2 regions of the Streptomyces sp. NPDC079020 genome follow, and region 2 is predicted to be linked to the other one. Evidence: predicted binding sites of a transcription regulator. Region 2 holds the regulator's gene; the other holds the start of a gene.

Region 1 (7,765 bases), on a different contig from region 2:
AGCCCCGGCTGATGCGTCCGCCGCAGGGCCGCACCGACGACACGGTCTCCGACATCAGCAGGGACCTGGGGCTCTCGCAGATCCTGTGGAGCGCCACCGCCAAGGACTACTCGACGAACGACTCCGCGCTGATCAAGAAGCGGATACTCGACCAGGCGGGCAAGGACGGCATCATCCTGCTCCACGACATCTACAAGGGCACGGTGCCCGCGGTGCCGGGGATCATCGACGCGCTCCAGAAGAAGGGCTACACCTTCGTGACGGTCCCCGAGCTGATGGCACCCGCCACGCCGGTGCCGGGCACCATCTACCGCCCCTGACCGGACCGGCGCCGCTGACCGGACCGGCACCCCCGCCCCGGCCGCTCTCCGCCGCCCTCCGCCGCTCCCGGACGCGGAACGGCCCGCCCCCCGTTGACTCGGGTGGGCGGGCCGTCCGTACCGGCCGCGCACCTGGTGCCACGCCCGTCACGCCGTGGCAGTCAGGCCGCGGCCGGGATCCTCTCCCGCACCCCGGCCGAGGCCGGGACGAGGGCGATCTCCAGCACCTGGCGGACATCGGTGACCGGGTGGACGTCCAGCGTGTCGAGGACCTCGGCCGGGACGTCGTCCAGGTCGGCCTCGTTCCGCTTGGGGATCACCACGGTGGTGATCCCCGCGCGGTGGGCCGCCAGCAGCTTCTGCTTCAGTCCGCCGATCGGCAGCACCCGGCCGGTCAGCGACACCTCGCCGGTCATCGCCACATCCGTACGGACCAGCCGCCCCGAGAGCAGGGAGGCCAGCGCCGTCGTCATGGTGATGCCGGCGCTGGGCCCGTCCTTGGGGACGGCGCCCGCCGGGAAGTGGATGTGCGCGCCGCGGTCCTTGAGGTCCGCGACCGGCAGTTCCAGCTCCGCGCCGTGCGACCGCAGGAAGCTCAGCGCGATCTGCGCCGACTCCTTCATCACGTCGCCGAGCTGGCCGGTGAGGGTCAGTCCGGACGCCCCGGTCTCCGGGTCGGCCAGCGACGCCTCCACGAACAGCACGTCCCCGCCGGCTCCGGTGACCGCGAGTCCGGTGGCCACGCCCGGCACCGCCGTACGGCGCTCGGCCGGGTCCTGGGCGGACTCGGGAACGTGGTGCGGCCGTCCGATCAGACCGCGCAGATCCTCCTCGGACACCGTGAACGGCAGCTCCCGGTCGCCCAGTTCGTGCTGGGCCGCCACCTTGCGGAGCAGCCGGGCGATGGCCCGCTCCAGGTTCCGTACGCCCGCCTCCCGGGTGTACTCCCCCGCCAGCCTGCGCAGCGCGGACTCGTCGAGGCCGACCTCGTCCTTCTCCAGACCGGCCCGCTCCAGCTGGCGCGGGAGCAGGTGGTCGCGGGCGATGACGACCTTCTCGTCCTCGGTGTAGCCGTCGAGCCGGACCAGCTCCATACGGTCCAGCAGTGCCTCCGGGATGGCCTCCAGCACATTGGCCGTCGCCAGGAACACCACATCGCTGAGGTCGAGTTCGACCTCCAGGTAGTGGTCACGGAACGTGTGGTTCTGGGCCGGGTCCAGGACTTCGAGCAGAGCTGCGGCCGGGTCGCCCCGGAAGTCGGAGCCGACCTTGTCGATCTCGTCGAGCAGGACGACCGGATTCATCGAACCGGCCTCCTTGACGGCCCGCACGATACGTCCGGGGAGCGCGCCCACGTACGTACGCCGGTGGCCCCTGATCTCCGCCTCGTCCCGGACACCGCCGAGCGCGACCCGGACGAACTTGCGGCCCATCGCGTGCGCGACGGACTCGCCGAGCGAGGTCTTGCCGACCCCGGGCGGGCCGACGAGCGCCAGCACCGCACCGCCGCGCCGCCCCCCGACGACCCCGAGGCCGCGGTCGGCACGCCGCTTGCGCACGGCGAGGTACTCCGTGATCCGTTCCTTCACGTCCGCCAGACCGGCGTGCTCGGCGTCCAGGATCTCCCGCGCGCCGCGGATGTCGTAGGCGTCCTCGGTGCGCTCGGTCCAGGGCAGTTCGAGAACGGTGTCCAGCCACGTCCTGATCCAGGAACCCTCCGGGCTCTGGTCGGAGGAGCGCTCCAGCTTCTCGACCTCCTTGAGCGCGGCCTCACGGACATGCCCGGGAAGATCGGCGGCCTCGACACGGGCCCGGTAGTCGTCGGACTCGTCCTCCGGGTCGCCGTTGAGCTCGGAGAGCTCCTTGCGCACGGCGTCGAGCTGGCGCCTCAGCAGGAACTCGCGCTGCTGCTTGTCGACGCCCTCCTGGACGTCCTTGGCGATCGACTCGGCGACGTCCTGTTCGGCGAGGTGTTCGCCGAGCCACTGGATGGCGAGCTTCAGCCGGGCGACCGCGTCCGCGGTCTCCAGCAGCCGCACCTTCTGGGCGGTGGTCAGGAAGGGTGAGTAGCCGGAGTTGTCGGCCAGCGCGGAGATGTCCTCGATCTGCTGGACCCGGTCCACGACCTGCCAGGCGCCGCGCTTCTTCAGCCAGCTGGTGGCGAGCGCCTTGTACTCCTTGACCAGCTCCGCGGCGGCACCGGGCAGCGGGTCGGGGACGACCACGTCGATCCTGGTCCCCTCCACCCACAGCGCCCCGCCGGGCCCACTGGTCCCGGCGCCGATCCGCACCCGGTCGCGGGCCCGGATGAGCGCGCCCGGGTCACCGTCCGAGAGGCGTCCGACCTGCTCGACAGTACCGAGGACACCTGTCCCCGTGTACGTCCCGTCGATCCGTGGCACCAGCAGCACCTCGGGCTTGCCGTCACCGGCACGCGCGGCGGCCTGCGCGGCCTCGACGGCGGCCCGTACCTCCGTGTCCGACAGATCCAGCGGCACCACCATTCCGGGCAGTACGACTTCGTCGTCGAGCGGCAGCACGGGCAGGTCGATCGTTGTGAACGCCTTGGACTCCGTAGTCATGATCTCCCCTTCGGCAGGCAAGTTGAGCTATGTCGACTCAATGCTCCTGAGCGTCTGATTGTTCCCCGCCCCGTGTTCGCCCTGAGCGATCACCCACCGGCCCGGCCGCCGCGCCCCCCGCTCCGCGCCTCCGTACCGGGTGCAACACCGGCAGCCGCTCCCGCCTTCCGTGAACCGGATACGGTCCGGCCTCCGATAGGGGAGGTGTGAGGCTGTTGCGCCCTGCGGGGGAGGACCCGGACCACCGGGACTACGTGAACGACGACACCGACGACACCGAGCTGCTGCGCGCGGTCGCCAGGGGGGACACGGCGGCCCTGGGCACGCTCTACGACCGGCACGCGGGCTGGCTGCACGCCCGGCTCAGCCGCCGGTGCGCGGACGCCGAGACCGTGAGGGAGGTCCTCCAGGACACCTTCGTGACGGTCTGGCGCTCCGCCGGTACGCACCGGGGAGCGCGGGTCGGCGGCTGGCTGTGGGTGATCGCCGCCCGTCGGCTGGTCGACGCCCGGCGGGCCGGGGCCCGGCCGGAGCCGCCCGTCGGCACGGGCCGGGACGCCGCCGCACCCTCCGCGGAGGACCGGGTGCTGGCCGGTCTGGAGTACGGGGACGTGGGCACCGCGCTCGGCCGGATCTCGCCCGAGCTGCGGGAGGTGCTGCGCGCGACGGTCATCGACGGCATGACGACCCGGGAGGCGGCGCAGCTGCTCGGCGTCCCGGAAGGCACGGTCAAGACCCGCGCGATGCGGGCGCGACGCGAACTGCGCGCCGCCCTGGAACGGCTGACACCGGACGGCGAACCGCTGGGAGGAACGGCATGAGGCTCGGAATGACACCCGGGACGGCCGCGGGCGAGGCCTGGCACGTGGGCCGGGATCTGGCGGCGCGGTACGCGGACGGCACCGCGGCGGAGCCGGACGCCTGGTCACTGGAGATGCACGTCGAGGCCTGCGGAGCCTGCGCGGCCCGCGTGTCCGCGGCGGTCCGGGCCGGAGGGGCGACAACGGGGACGGCGGGGGCGGCGGCAGGGGCAGCGGAGACGCCGGGGCCCGCGGCGGGAGCCGTGCTGGCGGACGTCCGGGCGGCCGTACTGGCGACGGTACTGGCCGAGGCACGGGCGGGAACGGTCCGGGCGGAATCCGGAGCGGGACTGCTCACCGAACCCGGATCGCGGGTGGTTGTCAGGCCCGGAACGGATGTGGCCGCCGAGCCCGGAACCGGACCCGGAACCGGGGTGGCCCGAAGGCCCGCCGCCACTCGCCTCGCCCGGGTCCTCTGGGCCGCCGGGCCCGCCCTGCGCGGCCCGTGGCCGCTCGCGCTGGTGCTGGTGGCCGTGGGGGCGGTCGTCCTGGCGTACGGGGCGGGGCTGGGACCGGCCGCGCGCCCCCTGCTGCTCGTGACCGCGCCGGTCCTGCCGCTCGCCGGGGTCGTCGTCTCGTACGGGCGGCATGCCGACCCCCTGCACGAGATCGCCGCGTCGACCCCGTCCGGCGGGCTGTGGCTGCTGCTCACCAGGACCGCCGCCGTGCTCGGGCTGAGCATTCCGGCGCTGACCTGCGCCGGGGCGCTGCTGCCCGCGTCGGCTGGCGGACCCGGTGCCGCGGCGTGGCTGCTGCCGGGGCTGGCGCTGACCCTCGCGGCGCTCGCCCTCGGCTCGTACGTCGGCTGCCGTGCGGGCGCCTCGGCCGTCGCCGTGGGCTGGGCCGCCGCGGTCGTGCTGCCGTCCGTCGGTTCCGCGTCGGGAGCCGGGGCGGACGCGCTGGTCGCCGGGGCCGGCCCGTACTTCGCCGGGCCGGGTGTCCAGGGCTGCTGGGCGGCGGCGGCCCTGATGTGTGCGGCGCTCCTCGCCGTACGCCGTAGATCCTTCGACCATCTGGAGACGTTGTGAGCGCAAAGGTCACCGGACTGACCGTCCGGCACCGCAGAAAAACCGCACTGGACGCGGTCGACCTGGACTTCGCGCCGGGTGTGCACGGCCTGCTCGGCCCGAACGGCGCGGGGAAGACCTCGCTGATCCGGGTGCTGGCGACCGTGGCGGCACCGGCGGCCGGGCGCGTGGAACTGCTCGGCAGCGAGGTCGGCGCCGCGTCGGACCACCGGGCCCGCGCGGCGGTCCGGCGCAGGCTCGGCTATCTGCCGCAGGACTTCGGCCACTACCCCGGATTCACGGTCCGCGAGTTCATCTCCTACGTGGCCTGGCTCAAGGAGATGGACGGGGCGCGGGTGGCCTCCGCCGTGGAACACGCCGTGGAGCGCGTGGGTCTCGCGGACCGGATCGACGCGAAGGTGAAGACGCTGTCGGGCGGCATGGTCCGGCGCGTCGGGGTCGCCCAGGCCATCGTGAACGAACCCGCGCTGCTGCTGCTCGACGAGCCGACCGCCGGGCTCGACCCGGAGCAGCGGGTCGAGTTCCGGGCGCTGCTGCGGGAGCTGGGAAGGACATCCACCGTGATCGTGTCCACGCACCTGGTCGAGGACGTCGCCGTGGCCTGTTCCGAGGTGACGCTGATCGAGGCCGGCGCGATCGCCTACCGGGGCACGACCGCCGAGCTCATGGAGCTGGGCGGCGAGCCGGACGGGCTCGGCGCCAACCCCATCGAGCGCGGCTACACCGCCGCCCTGCGCGCGCACCGTGAGGCGGTGGCGGCCCGATGAGCCTGACACCCGGGGAACACGGGCCCCGCGAGCTCCGGACGAAGGCCCCCGGCCCGCCGGAGCCTGCCGGGACCGCCGCCGCGGGGCGGCCGTACCCCCGCCCCGCCATGACCGTGCTCCGCACCGAGCTGCGGCGCGGCTCCGCCCCGTGGACCGGCCCCGCCGTCGCCGCGACCATTCTCACCACGATGGTCGCCAAGTCCGCCGAGTGGCAGGGGTCCTGGAACGACACCCAGGACCTGCTGCATGTCTCGGCCACCCTGGTCGCCGGGCCGCTCACCGCGGCTGCGGGCTGCTGGCAGGGCGGCCGTGAGCACCGGCGGCGGACCGGAGGACTGTGGCTGTCCGTGCCCCGCGCCCGCCTCACGCGGCTGGTGATGGCGGCTCTTCCCGTCGCGTTGTGGGCGGCGGTCGGGTATCTCGTGGCGCTCGCCGGGGTGCTGGCGGCGACCTGGCCGTACGCCGGGGCGGGCGGCCCCTCCCCGGCGCTCGCCGTCGGCGACCTCAGCGTGCTGGTGTGCCTGGCGTTCGTGGGCCTCGTGGTGGGACGCGTGTGCCGGTGGCGGCTGACCGCTCCGGTTCTCGCCGGACTCCTGTACGTGGGCCTGGGAGCCCCGGGCTATCTGTCGTCCGAGGCCCGGTTCCTGAGCCCCGCCACGCAGTACTGGCTCCGTGACTCCGTACCCGTGTGGTGGTTCGCTCCCGTCATGGCCGTCTGGACGGGCGGTCTGACGCTCGCGCTGGTGCTCGGCTACGCGGCCCGGCGCCGGGTCCTCGCTCTGGTGCCGCTCGCGGCGGCCCTCTGTGCCGCTCCGCTGATCGTGAGCACCGGTGAGGGGATGTTCCGGGCGGACCCGGCGGCGGCCCGCCCGGTCTGCGGCGACACCGTCCCGCAGATCTGCGTGGCCGGCCTGGAGGGCCCGCTGCTGCCCGAGGTGTCCGGGGCGCTGGCCGGGATGCTGTCCCGGCTGGACGGCGTCCCCGGTGCCCCGGTCCGCTACGTGGACGGCGAGGCCCGGCCCGGAAGCGGCGAGGCAGTCCTGCCGGGTCTGACCCGCGGCTGGGGCGTGATCCGCGACGAGTTGCCCGACCCCGCGGACTACGTCTCGCAGGTCGCGTACCAGCTGACCCACCGCGAGTGCTCGGACGCGGAGTACGGAGGCCCGGCGGAACGTCTGCGACTCCTGGAGACCGATGACGCGGTGGCGAGCTGGCTGGCGGCCCGGGACGAGCGCTTCACCGGCTCCCCGCATCCGGCCCGGCTCACCGCCATGGCGGACGCCGACCGCAGGGTCTGGCTCGGCCGCTATCTGGCCTCGGCAGGCAGCTGCGACCCGAAGCAGGTCCCGGTCCTGTGAGCGCTCCCGCGACTCCTCCTGTACCGCCTCCCGGGATCCCTGCCACCCCGGCCGGTCCGGTGCCGCGCCGGCTCCGTACGCACCCGAAGGCGCTGCCCGCCCTCCACCTCCGCTCCCGCGCCTTCCCGGCCACCGTCGCGGCACTGGTCTGCCTCGCCCTTCTCGCCGCGTGGGCCGCCGACTGGCTGGAGGACCGGCCGTACTTCGACCACAGCGCGCGGGCACCGGTGGTGGCGCTCGCCCCGCTGCTCGCCTCGTCCGCCATCGGCACCAGCCTGTACTCGCACAGTGACGAGCTGGACCGCACCGCCGTACGCCGGTGGTGGCCGCTCCGGCTGGCCCATCTGCTGGCCCTGACCGCCCTCGCCGCCGGGGTGCTCGCCCTGGCCGTACCGGGGCATCCGGAGGAGTTCGGCGCCCCGGCGATGGTACGCAACGTGCTGGGCGCGACCGGGGTGGTCGCGGCCTCGGCGGCCCTGCTGGGGGCGCGGCCCAGCTGGCTGCCGATGACGGTCTACGGCAGCGCGGTCTACCTGGCCGCGCCCCGGGCCCCGGGCGGGGCCGCGGCCCTCTGGGCCTGGCCGATGCAGCCGGGGCCGCAGACCGCCGCGTGGGCGGTGGCACTGTCGGCGTACATCGTGGGGGGAGGTCTCCTCGTACTGCGCGGGCAGCGTCCGGAAAGACGGTGAACCGGCCCCCACCGGGGCGGATGTGCCAAAGCGTTGGCCCCGGCCGGGTCCGCCGGGACAGGATGGCGGGACATCGTCCACCGCCACCGGAGACCGGAGAGCCACGTCATGTCCGCCAGCACCAGCCCCGTCACGCTCGACCGACGCGAAGGACCTTTCGG
Region 2 (7,765 bases):
ATGTTCCTGGGGGGTGGAGAATTGATAACAAACAGTACAAACGCGACACATCCCCACTCTGTCACCGCCCTGTGCGAGGAGGGGGCGCGGCTCTACGCCAGCGCCCTGAGCGTGGGCAAGATAGCCCGATCCGAGGTGGGGTCCGCTCCCTGTCTGCTCGAATTCGCCCTGCTTCACCCGGATCCGGCCGATGACGCCTGGCTCCGGCCGGTACCTCCGTCCGCCGCGCTGACGCAACGGCTCTACCCGATCGAGCGGGAGATCCAGGCCCGAAGACAGCTCTCGGTCGAGCTCGCCGACACCTTCGAACCGTTCATGGCGATCAGTGCCCAGACCCCCACCACGCACGCGATCACCGTGCTCGAGGGCAAGGACCGGATCAACGCCTCCATCGAGCTGGCCATGGCCGAATGCCGGTCCGAGGTGCTGACCATCCAGCCCGGCGGCGGGCGCAGCGAGGGCACCCTCAACATCGCCGTGGAGCGCGGCAACATGCTCGCCGAGCGCGGGGTCGGCATGCGCTCGCTCTACCAGCACACCATCCGGCACAGCCACGGAACCCTGACGTACGCGGACCGCATGACGGCGGGCAAGGTCGAGATCCGCACCCTCGAAGAGCTGATCGAGCGTCTGATGATCTTCGATCACACCGTGGCGTTCATTCCCGCCACGGACGACCGCCGTGTGGCGCTCGAACTGCGCCACCCCGGGCTCGTGCAGTACCTCGTCAAGGTCTTCGAGCAGCTGTGGAGCCAGGCCGCGCCGCTGCGGGAGGAAGTCAAGTACGAGCCGACGCCCAAGGGAATCAGCGGCGTCCAGCGCTCCATCGCCCAGCTTCTCGTCGAGGGCCATGTGGACGACTCCATAGCCCGGCGGCTGGGCATGAACGTCCGCACCTGCCGGGCGCACGTCGCCAAGCTCTCCACCGCGCTGGGCAGCAGCAGCCGGGCCCAGCTCGGCTATCTGATCGCCCGGTCCGGAATCCTCGACCAGGACTCCTGACCGCCCCGGACGCGACAGGGCCCGCCCCCGGAACGAACTTCCGGACGACGGGCCCTGCGGAGCGGACCCGGACGCCGTACACGCGTCCGCCGCCCGCCTCAGTCCTTCGGCTTCTTCGGCCGCCAGACGACCAGCGCGCTGGTGTGCTGCACATCCTGGTACGGGACCAGATCACGGCGGTACGAGGCATGCACCTGCGCCTCGCGCTGCTGCATGGCCACCGCCGCGCCGTCCACCGCCGCCGAGAGCTCGGCGACGCGCTGCTGGAGCGCGGCGACCTGGTTCTCCAGCTCGATGATGCGCTTGATGCCCGCCAGGTTGATGCCCTCGTCCTGCGACAGCTGCTGCACGGTGCGCAGCAGCTCGATGTCACGGGCCGAATAGCGCCTGCCGCGCCCGGCCGTACGGTCCGGGGAGACGAGGCCGAGACGGTCGTACTGACGCAGGGTCTGCGGGTGCAGACCCGAGAGCTGCGCCGCGATCGAGATCACATACACCGGTGATTCATCGGTCAGCTGGTACGGGTTACGTCGCCGGCCGTCCATCTCAAGCTCCCTTCGCAGCCTGGAACAGCTCCGCCCGCGGGTCCTTGTCCGCGGTCGCCTTCCGGTAGGTCTCCAGCGCGTCCCCGGCCTCTGGCGCGAGGTCCTTGGGCACGTCCACCTCGACGGTGACCAGCAGGTCGCCGCGGGTGCCGTCCTTGCGTACGGCGCCCTTGCCGCGGGCGCGCATCGTACGTCCGTTGGGAGTGCCTGCCGGAAGCTTCAGGGTGACCGCGGGCCCGCCGAGCGTGGGCACCTTCACTTCGCCGCCGAGCGCCGCCTCCGGGAAGGTGACGGGCACGGTGATGGTGAGGTTGTCCCCCTTGCGGCCGAAGACCGGGTGGGCGTCGACATGGACGACGACATAGAGGTCGCCGGCCGGGCCGCCGCGCTCTCCCGCGCCGCCCTTGCCGCGCAGCCGGATCCGCTGGCCGTCGAGGACGCCCGCGGGAATCCTGACCTGCATGGTGCGGGCCGACTTCGCCCGTCCGCTGCCCTTGCAGACGTCGCAGGGGTCCTGGGCGATGAGGCCCCGGCCCTTGCAGTCCACACAGGGGTCGGTGAGCGAAAAGCCGCCGCCGCTCCCGCGCGAGACCTGGCCGGTGCCGACACAGGTCGGGCAGACCCTCGGGGTGCCGTTCTTGTCGCCGGTGCCCGAACACGCCTTGCAGGGCGCCTGGCTGGACATCCGCAGCGGGACCGTGGCCCCGTCGACGGCCTCGGTGAAGCTGAGCGTCACCTCGGACTCGATGTCCTGGCCGCGGCGCGGCTGCACACGCGTCCCCGCGCCGCCCCGGTTGAACAGACCGCCGAAGACGTCGCCCAGACCGCCACCGCCGCCGAATCCACCGGCCCCGCCGCCCTGGCCGCCGCCCTGGGCACCGCCGAAGAGGTCGCCCAGGTCGAAGTTGAAGTTGCCTCCCGCGCCACCGGGACCGGCCCGGAAGCCACCGTTGCCGAAGAGGGCGCGCGCCTCGTCGTACTCCTTGCGCTTCTTGGCGTCACCGAGGACGTCGTTCGCCTCGGAGATCTCCTTGAAGCGCGACTCGGCCTTCGCGTCACCCTTGTTGGCGTCGGGGTGGAACTCGCGGGCGAGTTTGCGGTACGCCTTCTTGATCTCGGCGTCGGTGGCGTCCTTGGGGACGCCGAGGACCTTGTAGTAGTCCTTCTCGACGAAGTCCTTCGTGCTCATCGACGTCCCTCCTTCCGGACGATCGGCCGAGCGACCGGCCTGTGGGCCGGTCGCTGGGCCGGGCGGTACACACCGGGATGGTCGGACGGAATGTCAGACCTCCTCGGTGCCACCGCTCTCCTCGTCATCTGCCTTCTCTTCCTTCGCCGCCGCGGGCGTGGCGCCCGGCTGCGGCTCGGCGACGGCCACCCGCGCGGGGCGGATGGTGCGCTCGCCGATGCGATACCCCGGCTGAAGGATCGCCACGCAGGTCGTCTCGGTGACGTCCGGCGCATAGCTGTGCATCAGGGCCTCGTGGATCGTCGGGTCGAAGGGCTCGCCCTCCTTGCCGAACTGCTGGAGGCCCAGCTTCGCGACGGTCGTCTCCAGCGATTCGGCCACCGACTTGAAGCCGCCGACCAGCTCACCGTGCTCCCGTGCGCGGCCGACGTCGTCGAGCACGGGCAGCAGCTCGGACAGGAGGTTCGCCGAGGCGATCTCCTTGACCGTGACCCGGTCCCGCTCCACGCGGCGGCGGTAGTTCTGGTACTCGGCCTGGAGCCGCTGGAGGTCGGCCGTGCGCTCGGCGAGTGCCGAACGGGCCTGGTCCAGCTGTGCCGTCAGGCCTGCTGTCTGGTTAGCGTCCCCGGCCGGGGCCGCCGCCTCCTCCTCGGAGGCGGCGGCCTTCGGCTCGGCGTCGTCGGAGGTGGCGCCGGAGGGGACGTCGGGCTTCTCGTCGAAGCCCGGGGTCTCCTCGGTCACGCCGCACCGCCCTTCGTGTCCTTCTCGTCGTCCACGATCTCGGCGTCGACGACATCGTCATCGGCCTTGGCGCTGTCGCCCGGCGCGTCGGCGCCCGGCGTCGCACCGGCCTCGGCGTTGGCGTACATCGCCTGGCCCAGCTTCTGGGAGACGGCCGCGACCTTCTCGGTGGCGGTACGGATCTCGGCGGTGTCCTCGCCCTTGAGCTTCTCCTTCAGCTCGCCGAGCGCGGTCTCCACCTCCGTCTTCACATCGCCGGGGACCTTGTCCTCGTTGTCCTTGAGGAACTTCTCCGTCTGGTAGACGAGCTGCTCGCCCTGGTTGCGGGACTCGGCGGCCTCACGACGACGGTGGTCCTCGTCGGCGTACTGCTCGGCCTCTTCACGCATCCGGTTGACCTCGTCCTTCGGCAGCGAGGAGCCACCGGTGACGGTCATCTTCTGCTCCTTGCCGGTGCCGAGGTCCTTGGCAGCGACGTGCATGATGCCGTTGGCGTCGATGTCGAAGGCGACCTCGATCTGCGGCACCCCGCGCGGGGCCGGCGGCAGACCGGTGAGCTCGAACATTCCGAGCTTCTTGTTGTACGCCGCGATCTCGCGCTCGCCCTGGTAGACCTGGATCTGCACGGACGGCTGGTTGTCCTCGGCCGTCGTGAAGATCTCGGAGCGCTTGGTCGGGATGGTCGTGTTGCGCTCGATGAGCTTCGTCATGATGCCGCCCTTGGTCTCGATACCCAGGGACAGCGGGGTGACGTCGAGCAGCAGGACGTCCTTGACCTCGCCCTTGAGGACACCGGCCTGGAGCGAGGCGCCGATGGCGACGACCTCGTCCGGGTTCACACCCTTGTTGGCCTCCTGGCCACCGGTCAGCTCCTTGACGAGCTCGGCGACGGCCGGCATACGGGTCGAGCCACCGACGAGAACGACGTGGTCGATCTCGGAGAGCGCGATGCCCGCGTCCTTGATGACGTTGTGGAACGGCGTCTTGCAGCGGTCCAGCAGGTCGGCGGTCAGCTGCTGGAACTGGGCGCGCGTGAGCTTCTCGTCCAGGTGCAGCGGGCCCTCGGCGGACGCCGTGATGTAGGGCAGGTTGATCGTGGTCTCGGTCGAGGACGAGAGCTCGATCTTCGCCTTCTCCGCGGCCTCGCGGAGACGCTGGAGAGCCATCTTGTCCTTGGACAGGTCCACACCGTGACCGTTGGCGAACTGCTTCACCAGGTAGTCGACGACGCGCTGGTCCCAGTCGTCACCACCGAGGTGGTTGTCACCGTTGGTGGCCTTCACCTCGACGACGCCGTCACCGATCTCCAGGAGGGACACGTCGAAGGTGCCGCCGCCGAGGTCGAAGACGAGGATCGTCTGGTCGTCCTTGTCGAGGCCGTACGCCAGAGCGGCGGCCGTCGGCTCGTTGACGATACGCAGGACGTTCAGGCCCGCGATCTCGCCGGCCTCCTTCGTCGCCTGACGCTCGGAGTCGTTGAAGTACGCCGGGACGGTGATGACCGCGTCGGTCACCTTCTCGCCCAGGTAGGACTCGGCGTCCCGCTTCAGCTTCTGCAGGATGAAGGCGCTCATCTGCTGCGGGTTGAAGCTCTTGCCGTCCAGGTCGATCTTCCAGTCAGTGCCCATGTGGCGCTTGACGGAGCGGATGGTCCTGTCGACGTTGGTGACCGCCTGGCGCTTGGCGACCTCGCCGACGAGCACCTCGCCGTTCTTGGCGAAGGCGACGACGGACGGCGTGGTCCTGGCGCCTTCGGCGTTGGTGATGACGGTGGGCTCGCCGCCTTCGAGAACGCTGACGACGGAGTTAGTCGTGCCCAGGTCGATGCCGACCGCACGTGCCATTTCAATTCCTCCAACTGACTACTTGAGTGGATCTGACTCAAGAATGCATGACTCACGCCCCAGAGTCAACAGACCTGAGCCGGACGCACTCAACTTAGATGCTCACACCCCTCGCGACCAGGACTTTCCCGCCCTCGACGCCTGCCGCACACGGCCTCGCCGCAACCGGCAGCCCGCCTCACACGCCACATCCGCCACGTCCGCCACCACAGATCCCGCACAGCGGCCCCGCACGCACAGCCACGCCACACCCCGGCGCACACCCCACCCACCATCCCACCGTGGGATCGTTCTGTCACAAAATGCCGTGAGCCGGTCATAACCGGCACACCATCGGACCTCGAACCCCGGGTGGGCGCGATGCAGGACGTGAGGCAGCGGCGCGTGAGGCAGCAGAGGCAGCGGCGAGACCGGAGCCGGAGCAGGCGGAGCCCGTACCGGCGCGGGGCGCTCGCACCGCGCACCCCCGTACGTACAGCCGCGCGCACGGCGGCACGTACGACGGCGGACGCGGCGTACCGCTTCACCTCCCGTGTGACGGCCAAACGGGTACTGGACCTGCTCCTCGGCTCGGCCCTCCTGATCCTGGCCGCCCCGGCCCTCACCGCGGGCACCCTCGTACTCGCGGTGAAACACCGGTCCGGCGGCGTACTGGAGCGCCGGACCCGGATCGGGCTGCACGGCCGGCCCTTCGTCCTGCGCTCCCTGCGCACCCGCCGGCTCCGGCTCGACCTGCTCTCCCGGCTGCCCCACGTCGTACGGGGAGACCTCTCCCTCGTGGGCCCCGCACCGCTGGCGCCGGGCGACCCGGAGGCCAGAAGCACCGGAGCCGGATACTGGCGTCACGAGCTGCGACCGGGCCTGACAGGCTTGGCCCAGGTGCGGGCCCGGTCCGGAATGCCCTGGGACGAACCCGCGCTGCTCGACCAGCACTACGCCGAGCACCATGGAACGGTGCTCGACCTCACCGTTCTGGTCGAGTCCGTACACCGTCCGCTGCGTGCGGCGCTCCGCCGGTCCGCCCGGCGCGGCAAGGCACACCTGAGCGACACAGATCACCGCTTGCCCGGCTACAGAGCCGCGGAATAAGTGGGTAGTGTCAGCACAGACTGATTAAGTTACTGCTTAGTAGTGCTGGATCCCACCCTCGCAGGCCCGAGGAGCCCCCTCATGCAACTCGCCGCGATCATCGTGTCGCTGGTGCTGACCGTCGTCGGCGTCGCGCTCCTCGCCCGAGCCGTCGCGCAGATCTACCGTTTCGTCCGCCTCGGACAGCCGGTACCCGCGGGCAGCCGCACCGACGACCCCAAGCAGCGCACGATCACCCTGGCCAAGGAGTTCCTCGGCCACACCCGGATGAACCGGTGGGGCATCGTCGGCTTCGCGCACTGGTTCGTCGCCATCGGCTTCCTGACCCTGCCGCCGACGCTGCTCCAGGCATACGGACAGCTCTTCCAGGCGGACTGGGTGCTGCCCGTCATCGGCGGCTGGCTGCCCTTCGAGATGTACATCGAGTTCATCGGCCTGATGACGGTCGCCGGGATCGTCACGCTGATGGCGATCCGGCTGCTGAACCTGCCCTCCCGGGCCGGCCGCAAGTCGCGCTTCACGGGCTCCAAGGCCTGGCAGGCGTACTTCGTCGAGTACGTCATCCTCGTCATCGGCCTGGCGATCCTGGTCCTGCGCGGCCTCGAGGGCGCGATCCACCACGTCGAGGGCTACGGGGCCGCGTACTTCGTCTCGTACCCCCTGGTGCTCGCCTTCAAGGGGCTCGCGCTCGGCACGCTCCAGAACCTCATCTACTTCACCGCGATGATCAAGATCGGCGTCTCGCTGATCTGGATGATCACGGTCTCGCTCAACACCAACATGGGTGTCGCCTGGCACCGCTTCCTCGGCTTCCCGAACATCTGGTTCAAGCGGAACGCCGACGGCGAGGTCGCCCTCGGCGCGCTCCAGCCGATGACGAGCGGCGGCAAGGAGATCGACTTCGAGGACCCGGGCGAGGACGACGTCTTCGGTGTCTCGCAGGTCGAGCAGTTCTCCTGGAAGGGCATCCTCGACTTCTCCACGTGCACCGAGTGCGGCCGCTGCCAGTCGCAGTGCCCCGCCTGGAACACCGGCAAGCCGCTCTCCCCGAAGCTCCTGATCATGTCGCTGCGCGACCACGCGCACGCCAAGGCCCCGTACCTGCTCGCCGGTGGCGGCAAGGACATGGAGGGCAACGAGAAGGCGTCCGAGGAGCAGCTCAAGGACGTTCCGGCGGCCGCCCTCGCCGAGGCCGAGCGCCCCCTCATCGGCACCGCCGAGGAGAACGGCGTCATCGACCCGGACGTGCTGTGGTCCTGCACCACCTGCGGTGCGTGCGTGGAGCAGTGCCCGGTCGACATCGAGCACATCGACCACATCGTCGACATGCGCCGCTACCAGGTGATGATCGAGTC

What was found. Region 2 encodes HspR, which represses chaperone genes until heat shock. Its sites were predicted from a motif close to TTGAGNNNNNNNNNCTCAA; they were not measured.
Region 1: lon (endopeptidase La) is a predicted target of HspR. The motif match lies at 2,925-2,943, and genes of this name have one in related genera.

Annotation. Positions count from the first base shown of each region.
Region 1 covers NZ_JBITUB010000002.1:336,826-344,590, forward strand. The annotation lists gene ACIGJO_RS05395 (polysaccharide deacetylase family protein) at 1-320, shown strand, start outside; gene lon (endopeptidase La) at 482-2,902, opposite strand; gene ACIGJO_RS05405 (RNA polymerase sigma factor) at 3,109-3,723, shown strand; gene ACIGJO_RS05410 (zf-HC2 domain-containing protein) at 3,720-4,790, shown strand; gene ACIGJO_RS05415 (ATP-binding cassette domain-containing protein) at 4,787-5,557, shown strand; gene ACIGJO_RS05420 (hypothetical protein) at 5,665-6,915, shown strand; gene ACIGJO_RS05425 (hypothetical protein) at 6,975-7,604, shown strand; gene ACIGJO_RS05430 (spermidine synthase) at 7,713-7,765, shown strand, end outside.
Region 2 covers NZ_JBITUB010000023.1:16,616-24,380, reverse strand. The annotation lists gene ACIGJO_RS32370 (helix-turn-helix transcriptional regulator) at 1-1,002, shown strand; gene ACIGJO_RS32365 (heat shock protein transcriptional repressor HspR) at 1,101-1,547, opposite strand; gene dnaJ (molecular chaperone DnaJ) at 1,549-2,736, opposite strand; gene grpE (nucleotide exchange factor GrpE) at 2,830-3,477, opposite strand; gene dnaK (molecular chaperone DnaK) at 3,474-5,321, opposite strand; gene ACIGJO_RS32345 (sugar transferase) at 5,856-6,410, shown strand; gene ACIGJO_RS32340 (heterodisulfide reductase-related iron-sulfur binding cluster) at 6,492-7,765, shown strand, end outside.